2 regions of the Moellerella wisconsensis genome follow, and region 2 is predicted to be linked to the other one. Evidence: predicted binding sites of a transcription regulator. Region 2 holds the regulator's gene; the other holds the start of a gene.
What was found. The regulator Fur, encoded in region 2, represses iron uptake genes when iron is present. The targets are predictions, from matches to a motif close to ATAATAATGAGAACNACTATCAA.
Positions count from the first base shown of each region.

Region 1: a site for Fur is predicted at 3,288-3,310, ahead of MNY66_RS11685 (TonB-dependent siderophore receptor). Genes of this name have one in related genera too.

Region 1 covers NZ_CP093242.1:2,658,994-2,664,251, forward strand. The annotation lists gene MNY66_RS11670 (glycoside hydrolase family 3 protein) at 1-138, shown strand, start outside; gene MNY66_RS11675 (hypothetical protein) at 322-1,428, shown strand; gene MNY66_RS11680 (exo-beta-N-acetylmuramidase NamZ family protein) at 1,603-2,934, shown strand; gene MNY66_RS11685 (TonB-dependent siderophore receptor) at 3,331-5,258, shown strand, end outside.
Region 2 covers NZ_CP093242.1:1,052,876-1,058,133, forward strand. The annotation lists gene ycaO (30S ribosomal protein S12 methylthiotransferase accessory factor YcaO) at 1-1,122, opposite strand, end outside; gene MNY66_RS04525 (MFS transporter) at 1,330-2,751, opposite strand; gene fur (ferric iron uptake transcriptional regulator) at 3,250-3,702, opposite strand; gene fldA (flavodoxin FldA) at 4,118-4,645, opposite strand; gene ybfE (LexA regulated protein) at 4,812-5,105, opposite strand.

The sequences.
Region 1 (5,258 bases), 1.6 Mb from region 2:
AACCGAGGATTAAACAGCTTATTTTCTACACCTGTCTCTGGAGTGATTAATTCCCCGCGCGGGAAATTACCTGTCGATATAAAAACGCCGGATAATCAACAAATACTTTATCCGTTTGGTCATGGACTGTCTTATTAATTATCAATTACTAATTATTAAGTGCTAATTATTAATGCGAATAATCAATTCTATTTATTAGCGTTTAATTTTAACTTTATTTATTAAATTTTATTTTAATTTCTATTTTAACGTCTACTTTTAACTCTATTTATTAACTGCCGTTATTAAAACGGCAGTTAATAAACTCACCGAGTATCTATGATGCGAAATAAACATTATTTATTGGCAGGGATAGTTGCGTTGTCTTTGAGTTGCCTAAGTTCAGCGAGTGCAGAAGAATTAGAGGATGAATTTAGTACCGATTACCAACAAGAAATTAATCGACTCAATCAAAAAATCCAACAACTTGAACAAAAGAAAGCCCAGTTAGAAGCCATACCTAAAGAGAAAAAATGGCATGTAGAGGCGTATGTAGGCACAGAGCAAGAAATTGACAGTGATGATAACTGGACATTTTTAAAAGGCAGCATGGCGACCTCCCCCTATATTGGCGCATTTATTTATCAAGATGAATCACTATGGATGTATGATGTTCAATTTCTAAAAACTTATTTAGATAACAATTCTGAATATAACCGAACCCGCTGGCAATTAGGCGCGACCCGCACCTTTCCATTTAACTACCATAACCAACCGGGGAATTTTAAACTCCGTTTAGGTTACCGTAATGATAATTGGCATTATCCGTCGATTAATAACCCGGCGCTCTCTGATCCCGCCTATAAAGGCGATATTAGAAAAGGGGAAGAACGACATGAAATATGGATACGACCTCAATTTAATTATAAATACTCAGATAATATTAATTTAAATGCCAGCTTATCGTTCCGCTTTATTGATCGCAAATTAGATTATGCCCGAGCTAAAGGGGAATATGGGGTATATAAACGCGATTGGAGTTCGATTAACGAACATTTTATTGGCGCCACCTATACCTTTAATAGTAAAAGTTCCCTGTGGGTAAATTATTTGTATATTGACGAAAATCTGGTTAATACGCTGCATAATAAAGAGCATTTCTTATGGGCACTTTATCGCTATCGCTTTGATAATGGATTAACCATGATGCCATATACCCGCTATGCGCTGACCAAAGGCCAACAAAGTTTTCGCGATTCTGACAATCACCAATCTTTATATAAACAAAAAGACCGCAGTCGTTATGGGCTCCAATTACTGTATCCTATCAGTCAAAATACCTCGGTTTTCTGGGATGTTTACTACCGTCCGGAAGTCACTTGGACCCAAGGGAGCCAAGAAAAGAATAATTTCTGGTTTTGGGCACTGGAATTACGCCACACCTTTTAATCTGGCGGATTTAAAACTGGCTTGGCTTACCCGGCTTGGCTTATCTGCTTAGCTTGGCTTAGGTGGATTGATAATAATCCAGCCGATATTATTGCAGCCATTTAACTGAATTCTCGCAGAATATTCGATAGGCGTGACAACCATAACGCCTATCCTAAACAAAGAGAGCATGACATGACAAAGATCATCATGGTATTTTTAACTTTACTCGGTTTAAGCCCAACCACTCTGGCCGCCCCATTGCCGGCAGAACAGTTACAATTAGGCGTCGATCGAGACGCTATTTATGGATCATTACTAAAAAACAAAAAAGTGGCATTAATGGTGAATCAAAGTTCGGTCGCCAGCGACGGAACGCACACACTGGATAAACTATTAGCGCTGCAAGATAAATACCAATTCAAAATTACCCAACTGTTCTCGGTTGAACATGGTATTCGCGGTAATGAAGATGCCGGCTTTGGGGATAACGACCATCGAGATGCACAAAGCGGATTACCGATTATTTCACTGTACGGACGAGATGAAAACGGACGCTCACGCGCTCACCCCAGCGCAGAACAACTGCAAGATGTTGATATCGTTATTTATGATTTACAAGATGTCGGCGTAAGATCGTTCACTTACACCCTATCAATGCATCATTTGCTAGAAAGCCTACAACAGCATAATAAACAATTGATGGTCTTCGACCGCCCCAACCCCCTCGGCGATAACGTTTATGGGCCCGTATTAGAAGAAGCGTTTATTTCCGGCATTGGGATGCACCCCATCCCCCTCGTGCACGGATTAACCTCCGGCGAATTTGCCTTAATGATGGTCAATGAAGGCTGGTTAACCCATTATCAAGATACTCATTGGGCCGCTTTCGGTAAGCCAGAATACCAATTCCCAGCGCACAATCTGCAAGTGATTAAAATGGCTAATTATTCACGCAATAGCCATTACCCACTGCCCAAAAGACCGTCACCGAACTTACGCAGCGATCTATCAATTGCACTTTATCCTTCATTAGTATTATTTGAAGCCACCAGCGTAAATATGGGGCGTGGCTCCGACCATCCCTTTGAACAATTGGCCTTTTCCGATCCACAATTTTTTACTAATACCCGCTATACCGTAGAGCCAAATCAAGCTAATTATGGCTGGCCACAAGCGGGAAAGAGGGTTTACGGTGAAAGAATAACCGCGCAATCGAAGCAAAACTTAGCGCCCACTATTGGCTATTTTGTCAACTGGTGGTTTAAATTTCACCGCCTTGGCTATCCGTTAGTGATTGATAAATCTAATGAAGCTAATTATTTGGACTATCAAAATAACTATTTTGTGATCCGCCCCTCTTGGCTGGCCAAAGTGCTTGGTAATGACCAATTAATTCCGTTACTGGAAACCGCCACACAACGCGGATTATCAGAGCAACAAACCATTGAGTTAATTGAAAATAGCTGGCAGCCAGGTATCGATAACTATCTTAAAATACGCCAAAAATATCGCCTGTATGATTAATCGTTAGCCTTGGCGCGCCTTAGTTGCTTGTTGGCGGTGGGTTCGCTTCCCTTAAGTTCTCCTTGGCATTCCCGTTCGCGCCAAGGAGAGCTCTGGCTTCGGCGAAATAAAACTCGGTAATCCTCCCCAATAGCGAAGTTTACTTGCGCTGAAACAATTGCTAACAAATTATTCTGTGCTTAATTCACCCTGCGATTTAAGTCAAAAAGAGAACGCTATTTAATCTAAGTGATTTTAAAATAACAAAAAAATTTTAATTTTGGTGATAAACATAATCCAATAGCCGCTTAAAAATACGCCTTTAAATAGCGCCCCGCTTCAATTTTTAGTTCATCAACCCCTCCCAATTAGTAATAATAGTGATTCTGGTTATCATTTAGATTGATGGGATTTTCAGTGGAAAAGATCACACATTTCACCTTGCGCAAACTTTTATGTTTAAATTCAGCGGTATATCTCGGTTTATTCTCGCCTGTCGTCTTGGCCGGATCCAGTCCGTCAGACAAAGATCCTGAGGCGATTGTGGTCAGCGCCCAAGCGCTTAAGGTCAATACAGATCTGCAGGAAACGCCTCGGTCGGTCTCAGTGATTTCGCAGCAACAATTAGAGACCCATGCCCCGCAAAAATTAGATGAAGCGCTACGTTATACCTCAGGTGTCGTCTCGCAACCTTACGGCGCGGATAATGATACCGACTGGTTTAAAGTGCGCGGTTTTGACGCGGCCACCTATTTAGATAACAGCCGATTATTCCGGGACGGATATTACACTTGGTTATTAGAACCTTACGGCTTCGAAAGCATCGAAGTGGTAAAAGGCGCTTCGGCGATTTTATTTGGCGAATCCGCTCCCGGCGGTGCGGTCAATGTAGTACAAAAAAAACCACGTCTCACCCCACAAAATGAAGTCTTTGTTGAATTGGGTAATAATAACCAACGTGCCCTCGGTTTTGATTTCGCCGATCAAACCGACAGTCGCGATCCAATCCGCTACCGTTTAGTCGGCGTCGTCAAGGAAGCCGATGGCGAGTTGTCCGGTACCGACAATAAACGGGTATATTTAGCCCCAAGCGTACAAATTCCACTGTCAGAAGCCACTCATTTGACCTTGATGGCCAGTTATCTGCATGACAATGGCACGCCGACCAATCCGTTTTTCCCGGCGGCAGGCACTCTAATTAACTCGCCATTGGGTAACATAAAACCGTCCACGAACTTGGGGGAGCCCAGCTACGATAAATATCGACGTACCCAGCTGTCTGTAGGGTACTTGCTGGAACATGAACTTAATTCCGAGTGGCGCTATGCACAACGGTTAAATTATGGCTACAACGACCTCACACTGCGCAGTGTTTACGCCTTCCCTAACGCCGACATCACCGCCACCGAGCTTAATCGAGGGGTCGTATTCCGCGAGGGTAATAACCAAAGTGTTTCTTTGGATAATAATCTGGTCGGTGAATGGGATACTGAACGACTAGAGCATACCTTATTGGCCGGAGTCGAGCTGCAATACCACCGTACCAAAGGCGATGAACAAGATAGCTACAGCTTTGATCCGATTAATCCATGGCACCCTATTTATGGCCAATACACCCCATTAGATCCGGCCAAAAATATCCATCGCACCATTGATAAAACGCAAGCTAGCCTCTACTCCCAGTATCAATTAAAATTTGATAGCCAATGGGTTGGCGTTGCCGGTTTACGCTATGATTGGGTTAAAACCGAAAATAAAACCCACCAGCTAAATAATAATCGTTCACGCAACGACGGCGAAGTGAGCCTAAATAGTGGAGTAATGTATTTGGCCGATAACGGGCTCTCGCCTTACGCCAATTATTCCCAATCTTTCGAAGTGATGAGCACCATTGATCCGGCGACGCAGCACATTTATAAGCCGCTGAAAGGCGATCAAATTGAACTTGGCGTAAAATACACCCCTCACTTTATCGACGGTTATTTCAATATTGCCTGGTTTGATATTACCCAAAAGAATGCCTTAGTCACGAATCCGAAAACCTCAATCGCCACCCAAACAGGCGAAATTACTTCCTCAGGGATTGAAATTGAAAGTGCCGTACAACTGACTGAACAGCTAAATCTTAAAGCTAATTATACCTATACCGATGCCCGTACCGATAATAGTGGCGGAAAAGGCCATAAACAGGCGGCGTTAATTCCTAAAAACATGGCCTCAGTTTGGGCCAGTTATCAGTTACCGCTGACCGAACAACAAAGCTTAACCTTGGGGACTGGCGTGCGCTATTTAGGCGACTCCAAAGATAATCCGGCTAGCAGCAATCTGACCGTTCCTAGTGCCAC
Region 2 (5,258 bases):
ATCAGCGATATACACTTCTGCATCTAACTGATTATAAATAGCCATGAGGGTAGAGAATTCTTCTTGAGTTGTCCCTTTAAATGACCACTCGACAAATGGATAATCAGCCTCTTTTTTAAATAAGTCCCAACTAATTAAACCACTTGAATCAATAAAGTGAGTTTCGAGATTAGTATTATCCGCCACTTCTTCATCGTCAAACGTCGGTGCATTAAACACATCGAGATCTTTTAAACCACGACCCTGTAATAATTCTGTCACTGTACGCTCTAGGGCGACACCAAAATCGGGGTGTGCACCAAACGAAGCGAAACATGTACCATTGGCTGGATTGAATAAAATCACACAAATAACTGGATATTCGCCCCCTAATGATGCGTCATAGCAGAAAATTGGAAAGCCTTCTTGTTCTAAGGTATTTACTGCTTCTACCACGCTTGGGTATTTATTCATTACTTCAGCAGGGATCAGCGGAAGGCTGATACATTCAGAGATAATACGATTTTTAACATAGCGCTCGAAAATTTCAGATAATCCCTGAACTCGTGCTTCGTTAGCGGTATTTCCCGCTGACATGCCGTTTGAAACATATAGATTACCAATGATGTTCATTGGAATATATACCGTTTGATTGTCTGATTGACGCGTGAATGGTAGCGCGCAGATCCCACGTTCGGTATTGCCGGATTGAAAATCAATCAATTGGCTGCCACCTAGGGCATTATCAGGATCGTAAAATTTTAATAAACCTGCGTCTAAAATTCCGTCGGGTAAGCTGTCATCTTCGGTTAAAGGAAACCACTTTTCATTAGGATAATGAACAAATTCACCGTCCGCGATGTTTTTACCTAAATAGAAATCAGCAAAAAAATAATTGGTTGAGAGACGCTCAAAATATTCACCCAAAGCAGAGGCTAATGCGGCTTTTTTAGTGCTGCCTTTACCGTTGGTAAAGCACAGCGAACAGTCACGATCACGAATATGTACTGACCAGACGTTAGGTACAGGATTCAGCCAGGAGGCTTCTTCGATATTAAATCCTAGAGAGTGTAATTTATCTTGAAACGAGGCTATCGAATCTTCGAGGGCGGCATCTTTGCCAGGGATAAATGTTTGAGTCATGTCAGTCACTTGATAATGATGTTTTTAGAAAACCTATGATACGGACTTTTTGTTATTCTCTCTATGCTTTTTACTGTTTAGCCAACAACGCGCTCGATAGCTGTACATGGTTTTAAATATCGCTTTGAATATAATGTGGAATATAGTTTTATTATTTTTTGTACATAATTAATAATCAACTGAATTAAAAGAGAATTTTGCGATTGACTAGTGCTTATTCGCTTGTTTAACCACAATATTAGCGCTAATTAATGCGAATAGAGGGACTGCTGCAAATAATATAAATAGCCAAGCGGCGGCTGATTTAGCGCCATCTATTCCTCCGGGGAGCGAAAGCCCTGCTGAATTAGCGATTAAGCCAGCCATGGATGCGCCAAAGGCGGTTGAAAATAGTTGTAGCGTAGTTATCGCCGCAGAGGCTTTATCCGCATCTTGTTGACGTGAAACGGTTAATATCCGCGTCAGTAAATGGGGCCATGCCATTCCTATTCCGCTGCCAGCAAAAAATAATGCGAGGCAAATTATTATTAATTGATAATTTTCTAGCTCAATAATATTCGTGATAAACAGCGCGAGAATAACTAAGGCAAATAGTGTGAGTGTAGGGCCACGGCAGATTAATTTGCGGGCGATTACTGGCGTTACTCCGGAGGCTAAAATTGCGCTAGAAGACCAACCGGCTCCGACTAATGCCGCGAGATATCCCGAGGCTAAGGGAGGAACATCATGCAGAACTTGTAAAAAATAAGGAACAAAAACTTCTGTTTGTACGCTAAAACCTAATAACGCCATGGTCAAATAAATTGGCGCTAAAGGAGCGGATAGCCGAAAAGTATCTTGTGGAAATAAGCAGTTTACTCCTCTTTTTTCAAGATTGACTAGGGCATAACATAATGTACAAGCGGCCATAAGTCCTAAAATGGGCACCCATATTTTTTGGCTGAGACTGCCGAGAGAAATAGCCAAAACCGCCATCGAAAGCAGCAATAATTGGCGATAGGGAATTTTTTCTTGCACGGTGCTGCGATGATTTTGATTAGGCAATACACGCCATGTAAGATACATATAGGGCAGCCCAACGATAGCTAGACACCAAAATGCCCCGCGCCAAAGAGTATATTCTGCAAAAAAACCACCTAATGCTGGCCCCAAAAGTGTTGCCATCCCCCACATACTCGACATCATTGCCAGTACCCTTGACCAGAGATATTGTGGGAAAACAAGATGAACCATGGAATAAGATAAGGTGAGTAAAATTCCTCCGCCAGCGCCTTGAATTATACGTCCTAGTAACATGAGTAGCATCGAGGGGGTGAGGGCACAAACAATCGTGCCGATAATAAAAATCAGTGTTGCGATAAGATAACTTTTTCTCGGACCGAGGCGGGATAAAATACGAGAAGTCAGAGCCGAGAGAATAATGGATGACAGAATAAACAGCGTGGTGTTCCAAGCATAAAAATCTAGACCGCCAATATCACGTACTACGGAAGGTAAGGTCGTAATAGTGATGTAGACATTGACCGCATGCAGAACGATCCCTCCGGTTAGCGCCAAGGTGAACCAAAGATATTGACCTGTAAGTAATGTGCTCCAACCGCCACGATTGGGTTGTTCCGTTTGACTCATTCATTCATCCTTCAACAATCAATTAGCGCGATATTTATGATGAGAAATCAATGAGTCGCTATTGATATCATTGTATTCTCATTTCGCTTACTTTGTTCTGTTTGTTGTTTCTGCGTTTAGTCTTTGGGGGATCGTTCTTAGATACGGGTTCTTTTGAACGTTAATTTTTGATAGTTAGTCTTTGAAAACTGATTGTTTAAGCGGTCTTTTAATGTGATTTTTGATACTAGAGATTAGTGTAATATTACGTCGAGTGATTATCAAATTTATTGGTTAGAGAACGCAAATGAGAGGCAAAATAAAATCCGCATGTGGTTTGCACATACGGATTTCAGAGGAAATTGACTAGATTAATTGCTCCGTAGCGTTTTGGTTACTTACTGGACATTAAAAGTAATGCATATGACTAAAACAGATCATAACCAGAGCACAAAACACCGATATAGCCAAGTTGTGCGGCAAGCTATAGGATGCAGTTACAGAGCCAATAAAAAGGTACTATTCACCTTTCGCTTCATGAGCATCACCGTTATCACGGCAATCACCATCAGCACAATGACCATACAGGTACAGGCTGTGGTTTGATAATTTAATTCCGTGGCGCGCCGCGATATTTTTCTGACGAGTCTCAATTGATTCATCAGTAAATTCAATAACTTTGCCACAATCAAGACAGATAAGGTGGTCATGATGATGCTGCTGTGTTAGTTCGAAGACAGATTTACCACCTTCAAAATTATGGCGAGTCACAATTCCAGCATCGTCAAATTGGTTTAATACACGGTACACTGTTGCGAGGCCAATCTCTTCGCCTAAATCAATCAGCTTTTTGTAGAGATCTTCCGCACTGACATGATGGCACTCAGGATCTTGAAGCACTTCCAGTATCTTCAAGCGTGGAAGTGTAACTTTCAGCCCAGCATTCTTTAATGCTTTATTGTTGTCGGTCATGCGGATTTATCCTGTAACTTAATTCATGAATTTAATAATAACTAAACATAATTAACAGAAAAAAGAGATTTCTATTAAACGATTTCACAATTATAGGCTTAGTGAGAGTAAATAGAAACCAATCATGTCTCATTATTACCATATACCCAACATCATATAAATTGCAGTCGCCGTGTTTATTGAATCAATTTTTAGGTTATATTTTCGCGTTCTATCTATGTTTACGATGCTATTTATTGGTCGTTGGTTACATTATTTGCTGTATATCGCATTTGCTGTATATCGCGCCAAAATAAACATTAAATAGTCGAAAAAATAGCCAACTGCGACTCGTGTTTACTGTAGTTCATCTACAGTTAAAATTATGTTGAGTAACTTTCTGCTCAGCCACATGTGTGTTTAGCCACATGTGATATTAACCAATAATTTCAGAGAGAGACATCTCGTCAGAAATTTGTTTAACCCATGCATCCACTCGCTCTTCAGTGAGTTCAGGTTGCCGGTCTTCATCAATGGCTAAACCGATAAAATGACTATCATCCGCCAGTCCTTTAGAGGCTTCGAAGTGATAGCCTTCAGTTGGCCAATGACCAACAATAACAGCGCCTCTTGGCTCAATAATGTCACGAATAGTGCCCATTGCATCGCAGAAATATTCTGCATAATCTTCTTGGTCACCACAACCGAAAAGAGCGACTAATTTACCCTCGAAATCAATTTCTTCGAGCGTAGGGAAAAAGTCATCCCAATCGCACTGAGCTTCACCATAATACCAGGTTGGAATACCCAGTAGCAGGATATCAAATTCAGCGATATCTTCTTTGCTGCTTTTTGCGATATCGTGAACTTCTGCCACATCTTTACCCAGTTTTTGCTGGATCATTTTGGCAATATTTTCTGTATTACCTGTGTCACTACCGAAGAAAATACCTACGATTGCCATAAAGTGAGTCAACCTCTTCTGTTTCTGTCAGGGCTGTCAGTCAGTTTCTGACGCCAAATTTGTGCTGAATGATTACCATTAATGATAGCATTGTGCTTTCTATTTTGGCCAAACTATCAGGATAAATCTGTCAAATTTGTGTGGTTAGCATTGTGGATGATGACGTTTAATCTTTCGCCGGCAGAAGTGACTGCTCAAGCTGAGCCATCAATATCTGTTCGATAAGTTCACTGCGACTGATGTTCTGTTGCTCTGCCAATTGGTTCAGTATTGCAACGGCGTCTTCATTTAATTTTAGTTCAACCCGACGTAATCCTTTGACTTTATCTCGTCTTAATTGATTGCGTTTGTTGATTTTTAATTGTTCATCCCGTGATAACGGGCTTGTCTTCGGTCGCCCAGGCCTACGTTCGTTCGCGAACAAATCAAGAGTGGTGCGATCAGTTTGTTCTTTTGCCATATCTAGTAAGTGTTAAAGGGCGAGTACCAAGGATCCAGCGCGCAATCATACCTTAGCTGCCTGCATATCGCTACTATTGCGGAGCGATGAAGCGCTGTTATCGATTAAAATATCAGCGCTTATTTAAAAAAATATCCCGAGCGAATAAAAAAA